2 regions of the Vibrio palustris genome follow, and region 2 is predicted to be linked to the other one. Evidence: riboswitches for the same ligand, from Rfam matches in the RefSeq annotation. Region 2 holds a riboswitch; the other holds the start of a gene.

Region 1 (4,422 bases), 790 kb from region 2:
TTGAAAATCCAATAAATCGTGTCCAGTTGCCAATCATTATTCCCGAAACCACCATCGCAAGTGGGCCAGAGACATGAATTACATCTGCAAACACAAATCCTGCGGTAGGAATACCTATGGTTAACAATAGCTCCATAGAGTGGTCATTAGTGGCACTTATTAAATAGTGGAAGATTAGTCCCAAGACGAAGCCATAGACAATACCGCCAATAGCTTCATGAAGAAATAGCCCTGCGACACTGCCGAACGTCGGTGCTTCTTTTCCAAAAGCGATAGTGAATATAGTGACAAATATAACCAGTCCGAAGCCATCATTAAATAACGATTCGCCTTCAATCTGTGTGGAAATTCTTTTTGGTGCATTAAGTTTTTTTACAATGGCAAGAACAGCGATAGGGTCTGTAGGGGAGATAAGTGCGCCAAAGAGTAAACAATAGATCAGGTCGAGATGGATACCAACGAGGTTACAAAGTCCGTAGAGGCAGAAGCCGATAAAAAAGGTAGAAAAAAGAGTGGCTCCGAGTGCGAGTATAGCAATTTCCCATTTTTGATCTTTTAAGTTGGGAAGTTTTATACCGAGACCGCCTGCAAACAATAAAAAACCTAGAATGCCTTTGAGTAGAAAATCTTCGAAATTAATACTCGTCATTGTGGTGCGAGCAATTTGGGTTAGATGGAACCAGTTATTTTGCCCTGCCACTAAAATGATTAAGGATAACAACATGGAACCGGCAGTGATGGCGATAGTAGTTTGCATGTTTCCTATTTTGCTGTTGAAAAATGCAATGATCATTGCAGCAGCAGACAAGAAACATAGAGTGTAATAAACCGACATAGCTTTCTCTTATGTAACAACTTGTGAATATAAATTGTCGTTGGATGCTGTGTAAATAGCAACCGTTTTTTTCTTACAATGAGAAAGTCTAGACGATAAAGAACGTTGTTACTTAATGGTTTTAATTGTTCAGTGACTTAAGAGCCAGCAATTTAAACTGGCTCATAAGTCATTAACTTGATACAACCGCATACTCTTATCGCTCAATAATGAGCGGAAAGATCGTTACTCGAATAATTGTTCATGTAAATGTTGAATAGCTTGTTTAGCTGATGAGGAGTCCACTAGGAAACACAAGTTATGCTCACTGGCGCCATAGCAAATCATGCGCACATTAAAGTCATCTAAAGCGCCAAACACTTTTTTCGCATAGCCTTGATTATCCATGTGATTACCAATTAACGCGATAAGGCTTAAGTGATGCTCTACTTTTACCGAGCATAACGATTGCAATTCCTCGTGGACGGCGGGAGGTAATTCTGGTGCACCACCGGAAGTGTCTGTTTTATCGAGTGTGAGTGACACACTGATTTCCGAGGTAGTAATTAGATCCACTGACAGTTTATGTTTTGCGAGTATTTCGAATACTTTGGCAAGGAAACCGTATGATTGAAACATTTTTTCACTATGCAATGTAACCATTGTTTGGTTATCGCGTAAGGCTAGCGCGCGAAATTGTGGTGCACTGTCTACTTGTTTACGAATCCAGGTGCCGCCTTTCTCTGGCGCTTTTGATGAACCAACAAAGACTGGAATTCCTTGGCGTAGTGCTGGAAGTAATGTTGAAGGATGTAAAATTTTCGCGCCGAAATTGGCCATTTCTGAGGCTTCATTAAAACTGATTTCTGCAATAGGCGCGGCATTAGGCGCAATGCGGGGATCGGTGCTATAAATTCCTGGCACATCAGTCCAGATCTCTAAACCCGCCGCACCGACAGATTCAGCTATGAGTGCTGCTGAATAATCACTACCACCTCGGCCGAGTGTTGTTGTATTTCCTTGATTATCGGCGCCAATGAACCCTTGGGTGACGACGACTTGCTGTTGACAGATAGGAACTAAATGCTCATCGGCAAGCCGACGGATTTCTTCGAGTTGTGGTTCTGCTTTACCAAAGTTATCGTCGGTACGCAGCATGTGGCGGATATCAAATCGAATGGCATCAATGCCACGTTCACGAAGTATTTGGGTGAATAGGTGAGTAGACATTAACTCACCGCAGGCGACCAAGTGATCCGTCAATTTTTGGCTTGTTTGATAAGATGCGGCTTCAGATGCACTGGTAATGACATCAATAAAGTGTAAGAGCGGATCTTCTACGCTTGATGGATCATTGAGTTGTTCGACGATCGCCTGATGAATCGCGGCAATTTTTCCAATCAGGGTCGCTCGTTCTTGTGGATTCTCGATTCCGCTCGCTAGAGTAACCAGTAAATTAGTGACGCCAGAGCAAGCACTACTGACAACCAGCTTGGTGTGTGGATTGCTTTCGATAATGGTTGCGCAGCGACTCATAGCAGCGAAGTCTGCAACACTCGTTCCGCCAAATTTCGCTACATTAAATGTGCTCACAATTGATTCTCCCGTAACTGACTATAAAAGGTATTTACCTAGATTCTAAATATTGAAGAGAGGGACGTGAGCAGCAAGAGGTATGATCTTAGAAAGGAAACCTCAGAAGCTCTTCGCACAATCAATGGCGACAGTTGAAGGGATTCAGCCCATTCACCCGATAACGTTGTCCACTTGTAACGTTATCTCGGCACTACTCCCCATAAATGATTTGTTTTGGAGTAGTGGCTCCACAAAACACCTGCCTGGGTAGTGCTCCTCTTCTGTTATATGTCCATTGAACGAGTTTACACGATTAATGTCAATGGGTTTTGCATAATTATTAACTAAAAATGGTTTTTATTGCATCTTGTTTGAAGACTATTCCTTTAATGGCTTTGGCGTTGTCAGTTTTGATGATGATAAAGCTGCTGATATCGCATTTTCGTGCAAATGAGTAAAGTCGATTTTAGGAAATAAAAACTGCGCTTCATTACGTGTTTGTTCTGCCCGACTTGTGTCATTAAGTGCTTCATAAGAAAGAATTAATTTTTTATAAAAAATCGGACGTGGTTGATGTTCAATAACTGTTGGAGCCCATGTGACAAATGGCATTATATCTTCTGGTTGTTTGGTTTTTAATCCTTTTCGTAAATATAAACTGTATACATCCCAGTCGTATCTATTTTTCCAGACCGCTAAGTTAGTGACATGATTAATCATATCTGGATATTTACTCGGAGAGCGCTCAAAACGTGTTAATACGTAGTTAGTCTGTAGCGTCGTCAGCATGAAGGCACTGATGAGCACGGGAACAAGTAAAGATAAAATGCGTAATAGACGGGCAATCCAAGGATGAAATGAAAGAGACCGATAGGATAGTGACCGCTGATCAATCCAATATAGTAAGATCAAAAAGGTGATCCAGTGAACGGCTGAATGGTAAAACGGGTACTCTAATTGTGTGTGCAGCGCAATAGGAAGCAGCAGTGCAAACAGACCTAGACGAGTGCCCCGCTTAGCGTAGAGCAGACGTAGACATACTAGACTGGCCGCGATAATAATACCTATGATTGGAATAATACCGCCCTCAACTCCCCAATATATTAATTCATTATGGGGATGATCCATGGACGCGAGCCCAGGTGGATAATTAGGGTTGAGTTGATGTTGGCGTGCAGTATACAGTATATATTGAGATTCAAAGCGCCCGTAGCCATAACCTGTAAATGGTTTCTCAACCATCATGTCGAACGTTTGAGGAAATGTGTATCGACGAGGGCTTTGCAGATCAATTTTATTGGCGACAAAACCTGACATGCCTTGTTGATTCATCGAGAAAAAACCGATGCTCACACCGACGAGTATCGCAATAATCCAAGTAATAAAGCGTCTTTTAGAAGCGTACTTCTTCAAATAGGGTAGGAGGCATATAATGCCTAGTATGGAACCTAACCAGCCTGTACGTGAAGCTAATACGACTAACAGTAAAGAGCTCGTTAGTGAAGTGAGATACAGTAGCGTAGTCTGAACCCAGTGCTCGTCGTACTTTTTAGGCTGCCTTGCGAGCAGGTAACCAGACACCAATAAGCCAGTTGCAAGAAAGCTTGCCATAACATTCGGTTGGTGGAAAACACCGGATGGACGCGTAAAGTGTTGGAGTTTAGCCAAGGCTTCAGGCGCAATGATGAAATATTGATAAAGGCCAATGCCCGCCTCGATTAAACTACCGATCACTATAAACCACAACAGTCGTTGTTTTTCTCGGTTAGAAAAACGAAATTGTTGTAGGAGCCAAAAAAATAATAAACCCGCCCATAAACCGAGTAGTCTCATGGTCACCAACTCAGGATCTGAATTGTGATAGAAGATCGGAATGGTCATTAGAATGCAGGTAAGTAATAATCCAAGTGTTAATTTAGAGAAACGAATCACTTGGTTATTAGCTAACTGACAAAGACCAACGCCTAAGGCTAAGCTGATCGCAATCCAGGATGTGTCATTAAACGACAACGCGAGCCCCGATCCGCCGGGGT
Region 2 (4,422 bases):
CTAAACGCACTTCTTCCAGTTCATTTTCGCCGATAAAACCTAAATCAACGACGCCATCCATAATCAAACCTGGAATATCGTCATCGCGAACCAACAATAAATCAATTGGCATATTTACCGAATGAACGACTAGGCGCTCACCCATCACATTGAACTGCACGCCACACTGTTTGAGTAGACTTTGACACTCTTTCGCCAAACGGCCTTTTTTCTGAATTGCGATTCTTAAACGTTGAGATGACATAAACACTTCCCTTTGCAAATATTTGAATTTAAATGATTTTTTTGGATTAAAATGAAAAAACCCTCGGGAGCTTAGTTCCCGAGGGTTTGCAATCTGACTATAACCAAATTAACCACCGGGAGATTTCCTGTCTCCCGGGTATGCGCTCATCTCCCGACAGACTGACTAAGGATGATGATGGTGATGATGAATAATCATATTAATTGAGCGCATATTTATAACCGTTTTTTCGTTGGATTGATTTTACACTAACGAAGCTTACGAGATATTTCAAGTGCTTTTTTCGTATTTGTGCGAATTATTAGCGACAATCAATTTGACATAAAAAAAGGAGGTCACATGACCTCCTTTTTAGTACGACATTTTTAGACCAGTTTAAGCCCGGCTTGGAGATTGTGTACGCTTATCATTGATGCGGCGCTGAGAGACCCACTTAAGCACGAGACACACCACAATAAACGTCACTGCTGCGGCACCAAAGGCAATCACGATTGAATCACTCATACCCAATACTATATAACCAATCAACGAAATAAAGGCCGTTGAAAGCGCATAAGGTAACTGAGTTGCGACGTGGTCAATATGGTTACAACGCGCGCCGGTTGACGATAGAATGGTCGTATCTGAAATTGGCGAGCAATGGTCTCCAAACACAGAGCCTGCTAATACCGCACTTAACATCGGTAACATCAATGCAAGATCAGTCGCAGCCGACATATCACCTGCAATAGGTAACATAATGCCGAACGTTCCCCAGGATGTTCCGGTCGCAAAGGCCATAATCCCAGATAAGATAAACAGCAGCACAGGCAACCATTGTGGACTAATACTGTCTTGCACGAGCGAAGAAAGATACGCACCGGTTTGAACATCGCCAATCACCGACCCTATGGTCCACGCAAATACAAGAATGATCACCGCGCCAAACATGGATTTCGCCCCAATCCATAATGTACGACCAATATCTCCGACAGGTAACTGTTGCTTAAATACTGTCGCAATAGCAACCACAAGCCCAACAATTCCGCCCGTGATTAACGAAGTATCTACTGCCGTATTCTCGAATGCACCAAGCACTGAGAATCCCTCATCATTGGCCGCTAACGCTTGAGCTCCCGTCACAATCATAGTTGAGACCGTCGCGATAATGAGCATCACTATCGGCAACACAAGGTCAGAAACCTTACCGTGCTGGCTTTCTGGTATCTCTAATTCTTGATTATCGCTATTTTTTGCTGAGCTGGTATCACAACCTCGCCCTTGAGCCGCTTGCCTTTCATGTTTACGCATAGGTCCAATATCCATACGAAACCAGATCACAGCAAACACCATTAACAACGCAAAAATCGCGTAAAAGTTCATTGGCACTAAACGCATGTACGCACCTAAAGGTGTATAGTCGTTAATGCCATGACTCACTAAAATACCACTGACCAATGTCATAATGTACGCGCCCCAACTTGAAGCTGGCATGACGACACACATCGGCGCAGCAGTCGAATCAAGCACATAGGCTAATTTTGCCCGAGAGACATAAAAGCGATCCGTGACTGGTCGGGAAATCGACCCTACGGCTAAACTGTTAAAGTAGTCATCGACAAAAATGAATACACCGAGGAAAGCAGCCAGTAATTGTGAGCCACGTTTGCTTTTAACACGTACTTGCGCCCATTCGGCAAATGCACGTGTTCCACCCGATAGGGACAACAAAGCGGTCATCATTCCTAGCAAGACAAGGAAGCACAAAATGCTCATATTCCAAGAATTGATCGCGCCATCGCTGATAAATACCGCAATCACTTTTTGCCAAATATAAACCACCGTGTTCGTCACAGAATAATCTGCAAGAAGTAAAGAGCCTAATACAATACCAACACCAAGAGACACTAATACACGACGTGTAATAATGGCTAGGCTAAGTGCGACTACCGGTGGTAGTAGCGATAACGGTGAGGTAGAAAAATCGATTAAATTCATGATCTTCAAAAACCAATTTCGTTGGTTAGAGATCTACTGCAGACAATTACTATGCTAAAAATAATAATTATGTTGAAGCAAGCGAAAGGGAAGCGAACACTCCACCCAACCCTACAGTAGCGCTCCATAGTTTAACAACACAATAGACTATGGCAGTGTTGTACTTATTCAATACAACCCCAGCGAATGTATTTGATGAAAAACAGTCGCTTCGGCAATCGCCCCTTTTTTTATGGTTCATTGACATCACTCCAACCATAAATACTGATGACTATTGCGCCTCTACGGCGAAGATTTCAACTCAAACCAACAATTATCGTTGATAAAAATCTCATCCCCGCTTAGGTGGCGGCTATTGTACGTATTCAAACCCTCATTGCAACCCGAATATCTAGAGATATTTCAAGTGCTCAATCCTTCGCCATATTTTAATTAGTTTGCTAAAAATTGACTTTGTTATGCACTAATACTCACTTAATAAAATTTTTTACATTTATTGACAATTGTTTTTCTATATTTCGTCCCTATATATCTTTAATAGTGAACTTTTTATTGGTAAATACGTCATATAGGATATATTATCATCGACAGTTTATTATTATTTCATTTCAGATGTTGTAAGAATAAAAAGCTCGGTTTAAAATTACTTAAATTATTTTGATTTTATTTAATAGGAAGCAGTCATGTCTGATTTAACAAAAACTCTACTGAACATTCGTAGCCTGCGTGCATTTGCACGAGATCTTACGCTAGAACAACTTGATGAAGCGCTTGATAAATTAACCACGGTTGTTGAAGAACGTCGTGAAGCAGAAGAAGCAGAGCGTGCTGCTCGTGCTGAACAGGAAGCCAAACTTTCTGCAATTGCAGAAAAAATTGCCGCTGATGGTATTGATGTAAATGCATTAATTGATGCACTTTCTGGCGAAACAAAAACCAAGAGTAAATCAAAAGGTAAACGTGCACCACGTCCTGCTAAATATAAATACGTTGATGCTAACGGCCAAGAAAAAACTTGGACAGGCCAAGGTCGTACACCTTCAACTATCCAAAAAGCGTTAGACGAAGGTAAATCTCTAGAAGAGTTTGCAATTTAATCAATATTTATACCTATATGATATAAAAAGGCTCCGATAGCGGAGCCTTTTTTATGTGTATAATATTCTTTATAAACAGTTTATTATCTTAATAATTATTACATGCTAACGTTCCCAATACGCTTCTTCTAAACTATCTTCTCGCTCTGGTAAACCTTTAGATAAACGTGGAGAATGCTGAGCTAATACTTCATAACTAGCGCGGTTAGCATATTTACATACTTGAGAGAATGAGGAGTACGTCAAAAATTCATGTTGATGTTTACTCGAATTAGGAACCATATCTTTATGATATTTATTTGCCGACATATCATGTAGTAACGCCGATAATGCTGCATCCCCGGCACCATTGGTGTTTTTAATTTTTTCCGGCCCGCCCATATAAGGCGCGATGTGTGAATACACTTTCATTGGATTGACACAACTGCTTTTCATCGCAGGGCGGCTAAATTCGTAGCGGTTGAATTCAGCGATGGCACCAGGCAATAACGGTAACGATGTTTCGCGCTTACTCTCTTCTTCGCAATAGCCGGCCATAAACAGTCCAACAGGCCCTGACGTACAGAGTACCAGGTCAACCCATTCTAATGCTTTATCTGAAGCCAGTAATGGATCGTCTTCCCCCGTCAATGCCGTCGCCTCTTCTTCATTCATTGCGACAACCGAGATATGCTCATTTAAAAACTCACGCCAAAATTCAGGATCGTCTTGAATAACAAACTTTGTACCTAAGGTTAATACGACGGGTACATTATATTGTTTAGCATACTCAATTGCTTGCATCGTTGCTTCAGGCATCGGGTCGCCTTGATTGCAACGAATTAAATACGCGGTCAACACTAATGCCGATGCATTGGAAAAAATAGCTTCAGGAATACTTTCTGGTTTCAATTGATTCATCAAACCAGCACTGATCGCAAATGTTCTTTCACCATCTTCCGTAATTAACGCAAAACAACGGCCTATTGCACCATCAACACCTTGTAAATAATTCAAATCCATTCGACTTGAAGTATTACATAAATAGCGGTACCCATAACTACCAATCTTAATGTCACTACTCATTACCCCAAGCAACGTTGAGCTATCATCGGCAAGAACAGA

What was found. Region 2 has a riboswitch for lysine ahead of OCU30_RS05390 (Na+/H+ antiporter NhaC family protein). Riboswitches for the same ligand answer to the same signal wherever they lie in the genome.
Region 1: linked by a shared signal. The riboswitch ahead of lysC (lysine-sensitive aspartokinase 3) and the one ahead of OCU30_RS05390 (Na+/H+ antiporter NhaC family protein) in region 2 are both predicted to bind lysine.

What each region holds. Positions count from the first base shown of each region.
Region 1 covers NZ_AP024887.1:313,413-317,834, forward strand. Annotated here, with positions in the region: gene OCU30_RS01510 (cation:proton antiporter) at 1-835, opposite strand, end outside; gene lysC (lysine-sensitive aspartokinase 3) at 1,061-2,407, opposite strand; lysine riboswitch at 2,506-2,678, opposite strand; gene OCU30_RS01520 (PglL family O-oligosaccharyltransferase) at 2,768-4,422, opposite strand, start outside.
Region 2 covers NZ_AP024887.1:1,107,453-1,111,874, reverse strand. Annotated here, with positions in the region: gene hisG (ATP phosphoribosyltransferase) at 1-244, opposite strand, end outside; His leader region at 296-431, opposite strand; gene OCU30_RS05390 (Na+/H+ antiporter NhaC family protein) at 620-2,221, opposite strand; lysine riboswitch at 2,331-2,514, opposite strand; gene OCU30_RS05385 (H-NS family histone-like protein) at 2,905-3,318, shown strand; gene OCU30_RS05380 (inosine/guanosine kinase) at 3,424-4,422, opposite strand, start outside.